4 regions of the Paenibacillus sp. p3-SID867 genome follow, and region 4 is predicted to be linked to each of the others. Evidence: riboswitches for the same ligand, from Rfam matches in the RefSeq annotation. Region 4 holds a riboswitch; each other region holds the start of a gene.
What was found. A riboswitch is a leader RNA that binds a small molecule or an ion and turns the genes downstream of it on or off. The one in region 4 is predicted to bind cyclic di-AMP.
Positions count from the first base shown of each region.

Region 1 (4,188 bases), on a different contig from region 4:
CGCTTCCTGCGTTGTTTTCGGGGGATATCGGGGTGAATCAATATCTGCGCCTTGATGAAGCTCTGATCCAAACGGCCTTTCTGCAATGGACGGAGGAGGAAGATCCTCTTCTTAGCGAATTATGCGGCCGTTTCATGCACCGAAAGCTCTACAAATATGTAGAAATCGACAACATCGATCTGGAGACCATCGACGGGATACGCCACGCATTCAGTGCCGTGGGATTGCATCCGGAATATGACCTGGAGATTGATTTTCCAACGGATCTTCCTTATGATAAGGTTCATTCCGATATGCCGCTTAACGAGAAGCAAATCCTGCTTCTGGATCGGCATGATGAGCTGAAGGAAATCTCGGAGGTATCCGATATTGTACGCTCGATCAGCGGCATTCATAAAGGACGGTACCATCTTTATTATCCGGAGGAGAAGGTAAGTCCGCTACTGGCTCAAATGCCGGAGAAGATAGCCAGTGTTTTCAAACAACAACATTAACCTAGGTGGAATACAGAAACGTTGGGTTTATTTGCAATTTACCCAGCTAATGGAAGATATACGACACAGAAACGACAGGAAGGAGAGTGTGGATTTTATGTTGTTCGACACGCACACTCATATGGATGCTCCCCAATTCGACGAAGACCGGGAAGAGGCAATCCAGCGGGCGCTCGAAGCCGGCGTGACCCGGATGATCAATATTGGATTTAACCGGGAGACGATTCCGACTACGATGAAGCTGGCAGAAACTTATGATTTTATATATGCAGCGGTAGGCTGGCATCCTGTAGACGCCATTACCATGGAGGATCATGACCTGGATTGGATCGCCTCTTTGTGCAGTCACGAGAAAGTGGTGGCTATAGGAGAGATCGGTTTGGACTATTATTGGGATACGTCTCCGAAAGAAGTTCAGCACCGAGTGCTTCGGCGCCAGATCGGACTGGCCCGGGAATTGAACATGCCGATTGTCATTCATAATCGGGATGCGCATGAAGATATCGTGAGAATTTTGCGCGAGGAAAAAGCCTCCGAGGTGGGCGGTGTCATGCATTCCTTCTCCGGAAGCTGGGAAACGGCCAAAATATGTCTCGATATGGGATTCCATATTTCGTTTGGCGGGCCGATTACCTTCAAAAATGCAAAGCAGCCCAAAGAGGTTTTGGCGCAGGTTCCGCTTGACCGATTATTGATCGAAACGGACTCCCCTTACCTAACACCTCATCCCTTCCGCGGGAAACGAAATGAGACTGCTTATGTAAAATTGGTGGCGGAGGCGGCAGCCGAAATTAGAGGGTTGTCCTATGAGGAATTGGCCCAAATTACCACCCAAAATGCGCTGGAACGATTTGGTATTTAACGAAAACGAGAGCAAAAGCAATGAAAAAGGGAGCATTTTCGATTAATTAAAGTTTTTTAATCAGAAAAGGCGTTGATATTACAATATTTTAACCTTTTACATGAGAAAATGTGGTTGAATGTTGCTTTACAACCTGCATACAAACAGGATATCATCTTTTCAGTGATAAGAAGCTGCGATGTGCAGATCGCGGCCGAATATTTCATGAACCGTCTCGCTTAATCTCCGAAATTCTGGGGAACGGGGGAACCGATACCGCCGTGCATACTGGTCTGAATGCGCGCAGCTGTATTTGATTTCTTTTTCGGGTCTTTGGGGTGAATTTGAAGGATCTCGCCATGAGCGGGTATCCGGATCTAGGGCGTCTCTCTTACGTCCGAACCCGACAGCTAACTCCGTAAGCGAAATAAGAGGGGAATTCTCGTGCATACCATTTCCATGATTCTAATCATCAGGAAGCCACGTTAGAGCCTCTAGTACTCTTTCAATGGCTTTCTTTTATTTTTGAATAATGGAGAGGGGATCATCATACTCTTGGTAAACAAGGGGTGGTGGTACATGGACGGAAAGACGGGAATTGACGCAGGGTGTAGATAGATAGCAGGGCGCCTTGTGAGAAAAATTGCTATAGTCACGTCAAATGCATTCATGCGTTTACCTAGACGGCGGGACTATGAAGGAGGATGGAATAGTGGGCATTTTTCAACCTGAAGAAACCCATGAATCACAATCATCCAGCATGTCTTACGCATTGAGATGGAAGCATGACAATTTGCGTCAACTGATGTTGCTCGGTGCCATGGGTGCCGTTACGGTATCACTTCTCATATCGTTGGTCGTACATGATCAGGCAGGCAAGGAGGTTCAGCTTGTCGTCGATGGTCGTGTCACCACAGTAGAAACACGTGGATCATTGCTGCAGGAATTGCTGGATGAGCAAGCGATCACGTTGAGTCCCCAGGATCAGATTTCGATGCCTTTAAACGGCGCGATCCAGGATGGAGACCGGATCATCATTGACCGGGCAATTCCAGTCAAAGTTACAGTAGGCAGCACAACCAAAACCATATTTACATCCCAGGATACGGTTGATCATGTACTTAAAGAGGCTGGTATTACGATCCAGGGTGAAGATATAGTACAACCGGCACAGAACACGAAGCTGACCAGCAATATGATTATCGATGTCGTTCGCGTCACGAAACAAAAAGTTAAGGAGACGGAGGATCGCAATTTTCGCGTGATCAAAACAGCCGACCCATCGCTTGAGAGAGGGGATAACCGCGTTATTCAGCGGGGCGAGCCTGGTCTCATGGTGAACCATTATGAGAAGGTCTACCACAATGGCAAGCTGGTTTCCAAGACGAAGGTCTCCCAAGAGATTGAACGCAGAACGAAGGATAAAATCATTGCCGTTGGCACGAAAAAAGTGGAGAAGCCTGTCATCGTCCAGGCGGCAGCCACCGATGTAAAGGCTAAACCGGCTAAATTGTCCGGCACGAAAAAAGTAACGACCGCCAAGGCTGTCGAAAACAACGTGGTTTCTCGGGCAGGCGTTGATTTTAAATACAGCAAGGTATTGAACAACGTGTCGATGACGGCGTATTCCGCTGAGCAGCAGGGAATCGGCACACGCACGGCATCCGGCACACGCGTTACAGAAGGACGCACCATCGCCGTTGATCCTAACATCATCCCGATCGGCTGGTGGGTCTATATCGAAGGCATTGGCTTCCGTCGTGCAGAAGATACGGGCGGTGCCATCAAAGGCAACAAAATCGATGTTTATTATGATTCACTGAAATCGGCCATAAATTTCGGCCGGAAGAGCGGCCGCACCGTTTACGTGATCGGTCCGGTTAAACCTGAATTGAACTAGACGCATGAATTCCAATTTACAATACCATTCTAATGCTATACTATTTAGCTTATAATATATAATGATGAAGAAGAGGGAATATTTCCTCTTCTTTTGTTTTGTTAAGAACGGAGTATATAGGGCTAAGATGGTAGAACCTAGAGGTTGTACAAGCCTGTTTTCTTGGGAAGGAAGAGAACAAACGCATGATTAAAGAAGTGATTGTTGTGGAAGGCAGAGACGATACCGTTGCCATTAAAAGGGCCGTAGAAGCGGATACGATTGAAACGGGCGGCTCAGCGATCAATAAACAAATCCTGAAACGCATAGCGCTTGCTCAGGAGCGCAGAGGCGTTATTATATTAACCGATCCTGACCATGCAGGGGAGCGGATCCGCAAAATTGTGGATCAGGGTGTCCCTGGCTGCAAGCATGCCTTTATTCCGGAAGCGGATGCTACCCGCAAAGGGGATATCGGCGTAGAGAATGCCTCGCCGGAAGCGATACGGCGTGCGCTGGAGCGGGTCCATACCTCCTTTGAGGGCGGAGAGAGCCTGATCAGTCTGGAGGACATGCTGGAGGCAGGATTATCAGCCCATCCGGAGGCGGCTGCAAGGCGTATGACGATGGGAAACCTGCTCGGGATCGGATATTGCAACAGCAAGCAATTCCATAAACGATTGGCCATGTTTCAAATATCGCGGGAAGAATTTCTGGCCGCACTTGCACAGCTGGAAGAAGGGGGCGTAAGCCAATGAATCGGATCGAGGATATATCAACACCAAGACGGACGAAGGAGATCATCACGCGGCATGGATTCTCCTTCAAGAAGAGTCTGGGTCAAAACTTTCTCATCGATCAGAATATATTGTATAAAATCGTGGAGGCTGCAGGACTGGATGAAGATAAGGGAGCGCTTGAGATCGGTCCTGGGATCGGTGCGTTAACCGAGAAGCTGGCACAGACGGCAGGAA
Region 1 covers NZ_JAMBDM010000027.1:11,463-15,650, forward strand. Annotated here, with positions in the region: gene M4D81_RS31385 (HD domain-containing protein) at 1-494, shown strand, start outside; gene M4D81_RS31390 (TatD family hydrolase) at 592-1,356, shown strand; cyclic di-AMP (ydaO/yuaA leader) riboswitch at 1,562-1,776, shown strand; gene M4D81_RS31395 (resuscitation-promoting factor) at 2,048-3,235, shown strand; gene rnmV (ribonuclease M5) at 3,421-3,972, shown strand; gene rsmA (16S rRNA (adenine(1518)-N(6)/adenine(1519)-N(6))-dimethyltransferase RsmA) at 3,969-4,188, shown strand, end outside.
Region 1: linked by a shared signal. The riboswitch ahead of M4D81_RS31395 (resuscitation-promoting factor) and the one ahead of ehuB (ectoine/hydroxyectoine ABC transporter substrate-binding protein EhuB) in region 4 are both predicted to bind cyclic di-AMP.

Region 2 (4,188 bases), on a different contig from region 4:
TGTATAAAAACCGAGTGCCACAAGGCAAAAATATAAATGGTCCATATTTTTCTTGAGTTGTCGACTTTCCCATTACGGTGTTCCTTTAATAGACCAACAACATGATCTATTTGAATCCATTCTTCAATACCACTTATAATGATTTGTTCGATCATGATATCTCCGATAGATCCCATAAGCCATTTCTTTAAAGGTACTGGAAAACCTAGCTTGGGACGATTCAGTACATGATTAGGTACAATGTCCTCCATCGCTTTACGAAGTACATATTTCGTTGTTTTATTTGTTACACGGTATGATGATGGTATTTTACGAGCTATTTCAAACACTTCTTTGTCTAGAAATGGCACACGAACCTCTAAGGAATGTGCCATGCTCATTTTGTCAGCCTTCATTAGAATATCGCCAGGTAACCAGAAGTTAAGATCGATTAATTGCATTCTGCTAATATCATCAAGGTCTTTCGAAGTCTCATATATTTTACTGGTCAGTGCAGTTGTAGGTTCCCAATTCGCTTTCAAATTTACCATTGAAGACAAGACAAGTCTCTTTTCTTGTTCGTTAAAGATCTTAGCATTCCCCAAAAATCGTTCTTCTAAAGGAGTTAAGCCTCTTTTCATATAGTTTTTGCCATAAAAATTGAACGGAATTTCGTCTATAAATTGCTTGATGTTCCGTTTTAGGTTCGTAGGTATCCACGATAATGGTTTAAGTGAGGAGGGCTCTCTATAAATACGATATCCTCCAAACAGCTCGTCAGCACCTTCACCTGATAATGCGACAGTAATATGCTCTCTTGCCACTTGGGAAAGTCGATAGATCGCAATTGCAGACGGATCTGCTATGGGCTCATCCATATGCCACACAGCCTTAATCGTATCCTCAAAAAAACGATCAACCGATATCACTTCATCAAAATGATCTATACCCAGTTCAGTTGCCGTCCTTTTAGCATATATATTTTCATTATGCTCGCCTTCAAAACCTACCGAGAAGGTTTTTACAGGCCCTCTCTTGCTAAGATAACTGGCAATCGATGTTGAGTCTATTCCCCCAGATAAAAAACTCCCAATCGGCACATCACTCTGGGTATGAAGATTCACAGATTCATTAAGTTTATACCGGATCTCTTCAATAAATGTTTCAATTGGCCGATGTTCCGGTTCGAACTTAGTTTCCCAATATGTTTGATTCTTTATATTTCCCCATTGATCGACAATCAAATAGTGACCCGGTTCAAGCTTTTTTATTCCAGCAAACATTGTATCTGGTTGGGGCACATACTGTAATGTTAGATAATGGAACAGACTTTTTGAGTTAACGGCGGGTTTCAGACCATCTAAAGAAAGGATACTTTTAATTTCGGAGCCAAAGGCAAATTGAGTGTTATCCGTATAGTAATAGAATGGTTTTATTCCGAAATGATCACGAGCAGCAAATAATTGTTTTTTCCTCCGATCCCATATTGCAAATCCAAACATTCCACGCAGTTTTTCTAAACAATGGTCCTGATACTCCTCATATAAATGTATGATGACTTCAGAATCTGTGTTCGTTTTAAACATATGACCAAGGTCTTCAAGTTCTCTTTTTAATGATTGATAGTTATAAATCTCACCGTTAAAAACTAGCCAAAGGCTCTGATCTTCGTTGGAAATAGGCTGGCTGCCGTGTTCCAAATCAAGGATCGACAAACGGGTAAATCCTAAAGCAATCCTATCTACCAACCTAATGCCCGTTTGATCGGGACCACGATGTTTGATTGCATCGGTCATTTTTCTAATTGCTACCGTCGTTGGCAGCGAATTGTTTTCAAACATCAAAAGCCCTGTAATCCCACACATAGAAAAAGTCTTCCCTTCCGGATTATTAACTACGTAATGTAGTGTTTTTAATAAAAAAATTGATCCTTGTTTAAAAACATCAAGAAATCAATAATATATTATATACTACGAATTGTAGTTTATTTAATTTAACTAGTCAATTTTTCATTTTATGGTATTTCCATTGAAGATTAATGAATTATGTTAGATTAAATTCTTAACAAGATTTAATTCATCCTGCGATACAAAAAAACAAACCCGTGGTTTTTACCAGGGCTTGTCTAATTACAAATAAGTACTAGTGCAATCCACCAACCATTTTTGTATAACTTTGTTTAGAGATTGTACGTCTTGCTGTAACGTATCGATCCTTATAGTATGATTCCGATAAATTACTAACCCTTACTCCCTTACTACTGGAAGAATGAGCAAATTGCCCATTACCGATATAAATCCCTGCATGAGATATACCAGCACCACTTGTATTAAAGAAGACCAAATCTCCAGGTTTGAGATTTTTCTTTGCAACTGGGGTACCTGTTTTTGCCTGAGCATTTGATGTCCGTGGCAGCTCCAAATTAAACTTATCAAAGATATACAAAATAAAACCAGAACAATCAAATCCACTCGATACAGAAGTTCCCCCCCACTTGTAAGGTGTACCAACAACTTGACTTACTTCTGTACGCAATTTGGATTGATCATCAGCAAACGCATTAGTCGCACCAGCTGATAAAATAACTGCAGACCCTATTAATGAAATCATGAATTTCTTCAAACACATGCTCTCCCTTCGGATGCCTACGGAGTTAGCTAAGGGTTCGGTAGAAGGCGCCCTTTATTCCTTTTCAATCAAGAATAATTCACCCGGAATGGTTCCCCCGTTTTCAAAAATGAAACTCGGCATTAAAAATTAATTTTTTGTAACGCTACATAATGTAGTACATTTTCGTATATGTTGTCAATCCCATCCTCTAAATCCATCATTTTTTTATAAAAAGTCGAGTTTCGTTCAAATTCACCCTATAAAGTACAAATATAAGGAGAAGTTCCGCTCTTATTGTATTATTCTTATATGAACACCGACTTCTTCTAAGTTAATTATTAAATACATTTTTGTAACCACTTCTTTTTCAGCATAAGCAGAAAAAACTGTTCAAGCAGACGTTGATCTGCTCTAACAGCTATCTCCAATTTATATATAATTTTAGTTATAACTTATAATCAATAACCCTCCTTTCTCACAAGGAGGGTTATTGATTATTGAGTCTGTTCTACGCTGCCATTGCTCTACAAGCCTCTGCACATCTAAAACAAGCTTCTGCACATTCTTGACAGTGTTTTACATCATGCATTTTACATTCTGTGCCACATTCTTCACAAACGTCGGCACAGATACTACAGATCTCACGCGCATAAACACTGTTCGTTGACATTGCATGCGCAGCAAAAGCACAAATATCAGCGCATTGCCGATCCAAACGAATACATTTTGTCATCATAGCTACATTCTCTTCATCAAGACAAGCGTTGTAACAATGATTACATGCCATCATACAACGTATGCATTCCTCGATACACTTTTGGTATTGTTCATGTGACATAGTCAATATCTCCTTTCGAATTTACGATTCAAGAATTTAGGATGCACAACACTTTTTATTTGATTCAAAAAATCAAATAATGTAATCACCTCGCTTTTCATACGATTTGTAACCTATTGTTAGGTTGAATATTATATAACCCGAAGTTATGTAGATTTTATGAGGAAACTGAACAAATTTGAAAATGATTATTCTTCATGAAGACGGAGTTTTGAATCCGTGATTACTTTACTCCTTTAGGTTTAAATTAGTATTAATGGGTAACAATACTACGTGATGTAGTCCTAACATTCTTTTCTTATTACGACATTAAACTAAACATTCTTATGAAGAGGTGAATTCAATGTATAAAAACTCCAAAAAGAGCGTGAAACATCAACTAATGAATAATCATATGCACAACCACGAAATTGACAATCATCATCAAGCTATGAAACACGACCATGACCATTCCGGATCACATCATAGTACAGGGCACCCCCAACATAGCGGGGATAAACATGCTGGTCATCATGTAGATGACTTTAAGAAACGCTTTTATATTTGTTTAATTATTACGATTCCAATCATGGCTCTATCGCCAATGATTCAGATGTTCATTGGTGTACATTGGCGGTTTCCATATGACACCGTTTTACTGTTTCTACTCTCCACTTTTGTCTTCATTTATGGAGGTAAGCCTTTTCTAGTTGGTGCATATCGAGAACTAAAACAAAAGAGTCCAGGCATGATGACGTTAATATCACTTGCTATCGTTGTTG
Region 2 covers NZ_JAMBDM010000021.1:50,927-55,114, forward strand. Annotated here, with positions in the region: gene asnB (asparagine synthase (glutamine-hydrolyzing)) at 1-1,844, opposite strand, end outside; gene M4D81_RS29285 (C40 family peptidase) at 2,122-2,601, opposite strand; cyclic di-AMP (ydaO/yuaA leader) riboswitch at 2,606-2,739, opposite strand; gene M4D81_RS29290 (four-helix bundle copper-binding protein) at 3,098-3,427, opposite strand; partial or broken gene M4D81_RS34990 (copper-translocating P-type ATPase) at 3,810-4,188, shown strand, end outside.
Region 2: linked by a shared signal. The riboswitch ahead of M4D81_RS29285 (C40 family peptidase) and the one ahead of ehuB (ectoine/hydroxyectoine ABC transporter substrate-binding protein EhuB) in region 4 are both predicted to bind cyclic di-AMP.

Region 3 (4,188 bases), on a different contig from region 4:
AATTTGTTCGAGCGAGGCCTCTTGCGAATGAATGGTATCGAGGGGATAATCCTGTATCAGCTTAAGAAATTGGTTATTCTCACCGATGCCATCCAGAGAAAATACCGCCCCCTTTAATTCGCCATCCCTACTGTATTCGACTCGGACCTCCTTTCTTCCCTTACGAAGTTTCAACTCTCTGGGTGAATCGATTAATTTGATTTCACCGTCGACGATAAAGGCTACCCGATCGCAAAGTTCTTCTGCCGCTTGCATATTATGCGTTGTTAGTAGAACCGTCTTACCGGCAGCCTTTTTGGCAAGTATCAATTCTTTCATTCGGTGGGCATTGACCGGGTCTAATCCGGATGTAGGCTCATCCAGAAATAGGATTTCTGGATCATGCTGTAACGCCCGACAGAAATTCAACCTCATCTTCATGCCCTTGGATAGCATGGAAACCTTCATATTCGCGGCATCTGTTAGATCGACTTGTTCCAGCAGTTTCATGGGATCCTCCGTCTTCCCCTTGTAAAGGGAACGAAAGAGCTTTAAATTGTCGAGAACCGAAAATTTGCTGTAGAAGTTCGGGAATTCAAAAGCTACTCCGATTCGCTCATAATAATCGGGACCGGTATCCCTGATTTCATTGCCCATGACTTTTATACTTCCTTGATAACCTTTCAGGACACCGATCAGCAGTTTTTGCGTCGTACTTTTACCAGCGCCGGACGGGCCGAGAAAGCCAAAGATTTCGCCAGGCGGGATGACAAAATCAAGTCCATGCAGGGTCGGCTCTTTCCGATTCGGATACGTGTAATGAAGCCCTCTTACTTCGATCACAACGCTCCATCTCCCTTCGGCGTATTAGACACCGCAAGCATACCGGCAGATAATAACTCGACTAGCAATTCGATCGTAGATGTAAATTGCTCCTCTCCAATCTCTTTTTGGTGCAGCGTAAGCAGTGCCAAGGATCTGATCATGCCCACGATGGATTCGGGTGCCGTACCAGGTAAAATGCCAGCCTTCTGCCAAGCCGTAATCACAGGCAAGAGCGCGTCTTGATCCTCCGTAAAGTTACGCTCCAGCAAGTCTTTCGGCAATTTCCTGAACAACAGCTCCATCTCCCCGCGATCCATCATCTGCCGAAGCATCGGGCTCTCGTCCATCATCCTAAGTGAATATAAGAGAAACCGTTTAATGCTTTCCTTACTGCAGACCTCTTCAGGAGGGAATAAATCCAGAACGGCATTGCGAATTCGCTGCTCCTCCTCCAGAATCAGTTCATAATATAATTCCTCTTTCGATCCGAAAAACATGTAGAACGAGCCTTGGGCAATGCCGGCGGCCTTCGTCAGATCTTCAACACTCGTTTTGCGAAGGCCCGCCGTTTCGAAATGATGGCGTGCCTCCGTCAGCAGTTTTTGGCGTATCCATTCACGTTCTTCGTCCGAGAATTTTTTGGGCATGTTGCACTTCACATCCTTAATCAGGCCATTTGTGATTCTGTGAATAATTTTATTTTATATTCATAAAAGTACTCCCCAAAGTCCCGTTTGTCAATATATTTGATATGATGTTGTTTACTTATCGGTAACTGTTTACTTTCAGCATGTTTTAGCATAATATTTATTACGATAAATTTCATACGCATAAATGCTTAATCCTCTATGAGGAACGGGGGAACCAACAAAGCGACTAAGCTTTAGGGGTGAATTCTTTCTGGATAAGAAGGAACGGGAACTCTCAATCCCGAATCCGACAGCTAACCTCGTCAGCGTCTTGGGAGAGAACACTCTTACTACTTTGACTTGTCCATGATCCGTACAACCAAGGCCAGGAAGCAGAACTGTCTCTGCTTCCTGGCCTTTTTTGTTAACGCTGTAGTGCTTAGAAAAGAAAGGAATGATTATTCTGCTTAATAATGAAAAGATACTGGTATGCGTGTATTACGGTCCAAACGGAGAACGTCTCATCCGTCGAGGCGGCGAATTAGCCAGACTGCTTAAGTGCCCCCTGTTTGTGTTGAGCGTTATACCCTTGCGTGAAGGTGAGTTAGATCAGGCACAAGAAAGGTATATGGCTGAGTGGCAAGTGAAATGCAACGAGTATGGGGCAACCTTCATTGTCAAAACGAATGAAGATCGCAAGGCTTCAGAAATCATAGCGGAAACCGCCAAGAATCATCAAATTACCCAGCTAATCATCGGACAATCCGGTCAAACGCGATGGCAGGAAATTACGCGTGGTTCGTTTGTTAACGAACTCCTAAACCAGATAGGCGAAACGGATTTACACATTGTCGCGGTTCAAAGGATGGATGATCCAATAGCTGACACCCATGAACGGGGAATTCGAGTCACTGTTTACAGTGATGGTTCTCATTATCTGCTTGGCAGTAAGGAATCCGGGGGCGATCCAATAGCCGAAGGTCTATTTTTCAAAGAGTTAAATACCGATTTTGACACCGGCGTGCTGAAAATAAAAACAGACCACGACATCCACTACTTGAAAATAAGTCACGGGAAAGTGGTAGACTCGTCTTTTTTTACAAAACAGAGAAATGTATGAGAACGCAGCGATCAATAAAGAATGGGGGTGGAACTTGTGAAAAGAACATTTATGAATGCAAACAATCGAAATACACAACATTCCGCTCCTAACACAATGGAGTTGTTTATCAACAAGCTTAAAAAAAATATGAGTCCCCCTCAACTCATCATGCTTGTCTTTTTCACTTTAATAATAATCGGGACCACATTGCTCGTGCTTCCCTACTCTTCCTCCACCGGGAGGTCAATTGGTCTGCTGGATGCTTTATTTACAGCCACCTCAGCAATATGCGTAAACGGGCTCGTTGTCTTGGATACCGGTAGTGTTTTTTCGACTTTTGGACAAGTCATTATCATGATCTTGATTCAAATTGGCGGGCTCGGCTTTATGACCTTTGGCGTGATGGTTGCCATTGTTCTGGGGAAGAGAATTGGCTTGAAGCAACGAATGATTATTCAGCAAACCACGCATTCGACCTCGGCACAAGGTTTGGTTAAATTGTCCATGTATATGGTACTCATTGCATTCGCGTTTGAAGCCTTGGCTACGATTATCCTCACGCTCCGCTGGCAACAGGACGTCGGGTGGGGACAGGCAGCTTATTACGCCCTTTTCCATTCCGTTTCGGCATTCAACAATGCCGGATTCGCCCTGTGGTCTGACAGCCTTACCCCCTTTGTCGGCGATCCGATCGTCAATATTACGATTGTCTTGTTATTCATCATTGGAGGTCTCGGCTATATAGTCATTGTGGATGTATTCCAAAAACGTTCATGGAAGAAGCTTTCGCTTCACTCCAAGGTTGTCCTAGTCGGAACAGGAACGCTGTCCCTGCTCGGTTTTCTATTTATATACTTTTTGGAGAGCTGGAATCCGTCAACCTTTGGCCAATTGAGCGAAAGCGAACAAGTGCTGGCTGCTTTTTTCCAAGGCATAACGCCTCGAAGCTCGGGGTTTAACACGATAGATATCGGCAGCATGCTGGCGGCTTCTCAGTTTTTCATTATTATTCTGATGTTCATCGGTGCTGCCTCCGGAGGAACAGGGGGCGGTATTAAGATCAATACGCTTGTTGTACTCATCCTAGCTACGATCCAAACCTTTCGCGGGGGTGGTCAAATCCATGCCTTCAAGCGCAAAATAGCAGGAGAAACCGTTATGCGCGCCTTGGCCGTTGTCATGAGTTCTTTGGTGGTCGTGCTGGGCGTTTCCCTGTTGCTGACCATCTCTGAAGGAATGCTAGAAGAACATTTCTTGGAAGTGTTGTTTGAAGCGACCTCAGCATTTAGCACCACCGGTTTGTCGATGGGATTGACAAGTGAATTGTCCCCCGTGGGGAAAGTCATTGTAGCGATAACGATGTTTGCCGGCCGTCTGGGTCCCTTAACGCTCGCTTATGCATTGGCTCAAAAAAAACGCACCTCCAAAATTGGTTACGCGGAAGATCATATCTTGATTGGGTAACTCAGGGTTCCCAATCAAGAATTTTCTTGTCCATTAATACTTTAACTTTTGGTACACATATCCCTTGTTAAAGGAATTCTCTCAATAGTAATCATGCAACCGTCTCTCAATAAATTCTACAGTTCGATCAACACCTCTCTCCTCTAAAATTTGGTCTGATAGTGCCATTGCATTGGCTGACAATGTTGA
Region 3 covers NZ_JAMBDM010000013.1:164,327-168,514, reverse strand. Annotated here, with positions in the region: gene M4D81_RS24640 (ABC transporter ATP-binding protein) at 1-822, opposite strand, end outside; gene M4D81_RS24635 (TetR/AcrR family transcriptional regulator) at 819-1,451, opposite strand; cyclic di-AMP (ydaO/yuaA leader) riboswitch at 1,630-1,778, shown strand; gene M4D81_RS24630 (universal stress protein) at 1,888-2,553, shown strand; gene M4D81_RS24625 (TrkH family potassium uptake protein) at 2,605-3,999, shown strand; gene M4D81_RS24620 (glycosyltransferase) at 4,081-4,188, opposite strand, start outside.
Region 3: linked by a shared signal. The riboswitch ahead of M4D81_RS24630 (universal stress protein) and the one ahead of ehuB (ectoine/hydroxyectoine ABC transporter substrate-binding protein EhuB) in region 4 are both predicted to bind cyclic di-AMP.

Region 4 (4,188 bases):
GCTGCTTCTGGCCCCCGGACAGATTGGACGGGTACATCTTCAATTTGTCGGCCAAACCGACCTTACTGAGCATGGAGACGGCCCGCTCCTCCGCCTCCTCCTTGGATAAACCCAGCACTTTGCGTGGGGCCTCCGTCACATTGCGAAGCACGTTCATGTGCGGGAACAGATTGAAATGCTGGAAGACCATGCCGACATTGCAGCGCATCCGGTGCAAATGCTTTTCATTGGCCCGAACCAGCTTGCCCTTCTCTTCCATATGCCAGAGCAGCTCACCATCAACCTCGATGGTTCCCTCGGTCGGTTCTTCCAGCGTCATCAGCATCCGGCCCATCGTTGTTTTGCCTGATCCGCTCGGACCGATCACAGCCACCTTTTCTCCAGGCTGCATCTCCAGATCAATGCCTTTAAGCACCTGTAGATCACCAAACGACTTGGTCACGCCGGTATATTTCACAATCGGCTTTGTACCCGTAGCGATATCGGGATTTCCCTCCTGCTGCGGCACCTTCGACGCTTCCGCTTGCTCATCGATCACAACGGCATTCAATTGATTCCCTCCTTTTATTTTCCACGCTGCAGATTCATGCGTTTTTCCAGCCTTTGCACAAGCAATGAGGCGATATAACTGATGATCAGGAACAGAATCCCGACCATCGTATACGGTTCAAATGCACGAAACGACTGCGACACGATATTTTTGGCCGTCAGCATCATCTCCACAAGCGTTATGGCGCATAGAATCGGCGTCTCTTTAAACATAACAATCAAATAATTACCCAGTACCGGAATGATCGGCGGCACCGCTTGCGGCAGGATAATACTTCGCCAGGTTTGGGCTTTCGTGTAATTCAGTGCTGTGGCAGCCTCCCATTGTCCCTTCGGCACTCCCTCGATTCCGGATCGGTACACCTCGGACAGATATGTGCTGTAATGCAGCCCGAGACCGATCACCCCGGCATAGAAGGCCGGAATGGAAATTCCGGTAAGAAGCGGCAGACTGTAATACAGGAAGAAGACCTGCACCAGCAGCGGTGTATTGCGAATAAATTCGATCATTCCCTTGGTTATTAATGACAGCACCTTAAATCGGCTCCGCGCTGCAAAAGCAAGGAGCAAGCCGATGACCAATGCCACCGCGAAAGCGCAGATCGTCACCCATACTGTCATTTTTAATGCACTCAAGAGCTGGGGCAGGATATCCCATACATAGTTCCAATCCCACATGACTATAACCTCCCCGCTGTCCATTTACGCTCCAGCAGTCGAACTGCCAGCGAAACAAGCGTAGCAATGACAAAATACATGAGGAGCAGCAGCACCAGAATCTCGGTCGTCCAGGAGATGTAATTATTGCGGAGCACCATCGCCTGATACGTTAAATCCGCCATCGTGATGAAATAAACCAGTGAGGTGGATTTGATGAGCTCCACAAGCTGATTCCCGAAGGGGGGAAGCATTCGCAGGGACGCTTGAGGCAATATGACATTCCACAGTCTTTGCCAAGGCTTCAGATTAAGCGCTACAGCGGCTTCCCATTGTCCTTTCGGAACGGCCAACACGGCGCTGCGAACGATTTCCGAGCCGTATGCGCCGAAGTTCAGCCCGATCGCGAGGATCGCAGCCAGCATTTTCGGAAGCTCGACGCCGATGAACGGAAGGGCGAAATACAACCAGAACAGCTGCACCAGCAAGGAGGTCCCCCGAAAGACTTCCACGTACACGGCTGTCAACGTGCGAATGATCCACAGCTTCGACAGTCGGCATAACCCGGCTGCAAAGGACATCACGACCGCAAGAATGGCTGAAAAGAAAGCAACTACAATCGTGATCTCCGCCCCTTTCAGCAGCGTAGGGAGAAAATCAATCCACGAATTCGGCATGCTACTCCCCGCAAAGGGCAGCGGCCGTCATCTCGCCCGGGAGCTCTTCTTCTGTGAACCCGAACTTCTGCAAAATTTCCAGCAGCTCGCCCGACTCCTTCATTTTTTGAAGCTCCGCATTATAAGCCTCCTGGAACTCGGTATCCGCTTGGCGGAAAGCCGTAGCTCCATAACCGCGAACGCTTTCGCCGTCGATGACCGGCTGCTCGAAATCAGCCACGCGTTCGATGCTGTCGTCGCTGGCCGAATCCAGCATCGCCTGCAGGGACGGCCCCGTCATGGTAATTGCATGCACCCGGTCTGCCTGAAGAGCGCTAATGGCCGAGGCCTGATCGGGAACCTGCACAATCCGGTCCGCAGGAATGCCGGACTTTTCCATATAGCCGATTTCGACCGCACCGGTCATAACGGCGACCTTAGCTTGGTCATGATTGGCAATATCCTCATAACTTCCGAGTCCCAGCGGATTCCCTTGCTTCACCGCAATGGCTTCCCCGATGCTGTACTCCGGATTAGCAAATAATACGGCAGAACAGCGATCCGGATTAATGAACATGCCTGCGGTAATTAGATCAAACCGCTCGGCCTGCAGTCCGGCAACCAGCGATCCGAATTCCGTAAGCTCTCCCCTCATTTCCTTGATGCCAAGCCGCTCCAGAATAACCCTCGCAATTTCAACCGCTTCTCCTGTCAGCTCCCCGTTGGCCTCTTTATAGGCATAAGGCTTCTCATTCGCAAATCCCACGGTGATATACCCCTGCTCAATGGCTTGCTCCAATGTACTCCCTTTGTCACCGCAAGCCGCAAGCGACACCCCCATAATCAATGACAACATCAGTACAACCACTCTTTTCAAAACTTTCCACAACCTTTCATTATGACTTTGGTATGCTTAAAAATGGCATGTTGAAATTACCCATGTTAACACATATGTTAACTAGGATTTAACCTATTCAGATACCTTGCATGGGCCGGACCTTCAGGGAAGATGATTCATCCATCTCCTTCCACGCTTAAACCCAATGCCATCTGATCGATTTAATTGCTTTTGGTTAAACATTTGCAGGCCTTGCCCCTCCTCTTTAGCAGAATACAAAAAGACCACCAAACAGGGGATTTAGACATAGCTCCGCCAGCAGGGGGTCAAAAAATAGAGAAAAGGCCCCTAAAGAGAATTAAGGGCCTTTGTTATGAACATCCATTATGTATGCAAGACCCATCCACTGCTGACGAGGTTAGCTGACGGACTCGGGTAAGATGGTACCCTACACTCGTGATTCCAAGTGACTCGCCCCTGGTGAAACTGGTTCCCCCGCTTTCCGGAAAATGTATGCCGGAAACTAAGCGTGTGTCCATGATAAAGGGAACTTCAGGAAAAGTCAAACCCCTTTAACCGCTTTTTCTGGAAATTCAGAGGCGGAAATGCCGTTCTTCCAGGGCCTATGACAAGCATGAAAAATGCCTCATTCAAGCCTCTTCCCCAACGATACAGGAATTTTATCCCAGCCTCATTTTTCGCTATATAGCAGGCATTTGACATGCCTCCCTTACTCATTCATATGGTGGATCGTTTATGCCATGAATTACATTCGGATTGTGAAAGCTTTCCCCACACATTTACGGCGCAAATTTTTTTTTGAAACGCTGCGTTACAGAGCCTATGAATATCGTAGGGAGATCCGAAATTCATCCTATAGTTTTGCTATTCGTCAATAGATGAATGCCTCCGGGGCTAGCGTACATTCTGGAAATTATAGGTGTTTATCTATCATTTATGCGCTATTAACCCATGCCGTACCGAGAGTATTTGCGTAGTATAGAACAAATCTAAAGGAGGTGCTTCATTTGGAACGTTCTTCTAGAAAGAGAAAATTGTGTGCTCTTAAAAAAATAGAGAAAAAAGTCATTCATGCGAAGAAAAAGCATTGCCCGTCTCATGGTCATGGTGATCATAAAGGCCATGGCGGTGGCATGAAAAAGCGTCGATGCCCAAGAGCTATCCGTGGACCTGTAGGTCCTCAGGGTCCGATCGGACCGGTTGGACCGGTCGGACCTATCGGGCCTGTGGGACCTGCCGGACCGACAACCGGTATTGCAGGACCTGCTGGACCTGCTGGACCAGTCGGGCCTGTCGGACCTGTTGGACCTGTCGGACCTGCGGGACCTACTGGAGCTACTGGAGCTACTGGGGCAACAGGGGCTACAGGAGCAGCCGCAGGAGGAGCCATCATCCCATTCGCATCCGGCATACCGCTTGCTCTGACCACCGTTTTAGGCGGATTAGTTGGATCCGTTGGTCTCGTAG
Region 4 covers NZ_JAMBDM010000012.1:50,683-54,870, reverse strand. Annotated here, with positions in the region: gene ehuA (ectoine/hydroxyectoine ABC transporter ATP-binding protein EhuA) at 1-550, opposite strand, end outside; gene ehuD (ectoine/hydroxyectoine ABC transporter permease subunit EhuD) at 565-1,227, opposite strand; gene ehuC (ectoine/hydroxyectoine ABC transporter permease subunit EhuC) at 1,230-1,883, opposite strand; gene ehuB (ectoine/hydroxyectoine ABC transporter substrate-binding protein EhuB) at 1,885-2,718, opposite strand; cyclic di-AMP (ydaO/yuaA leader) riboswitch at 3,095-3,240, opposite strand; gene M4D81_RS34720 (exosporium glycoprotein BclB-related protein) at 3,729-4,188, shown strand, end outside.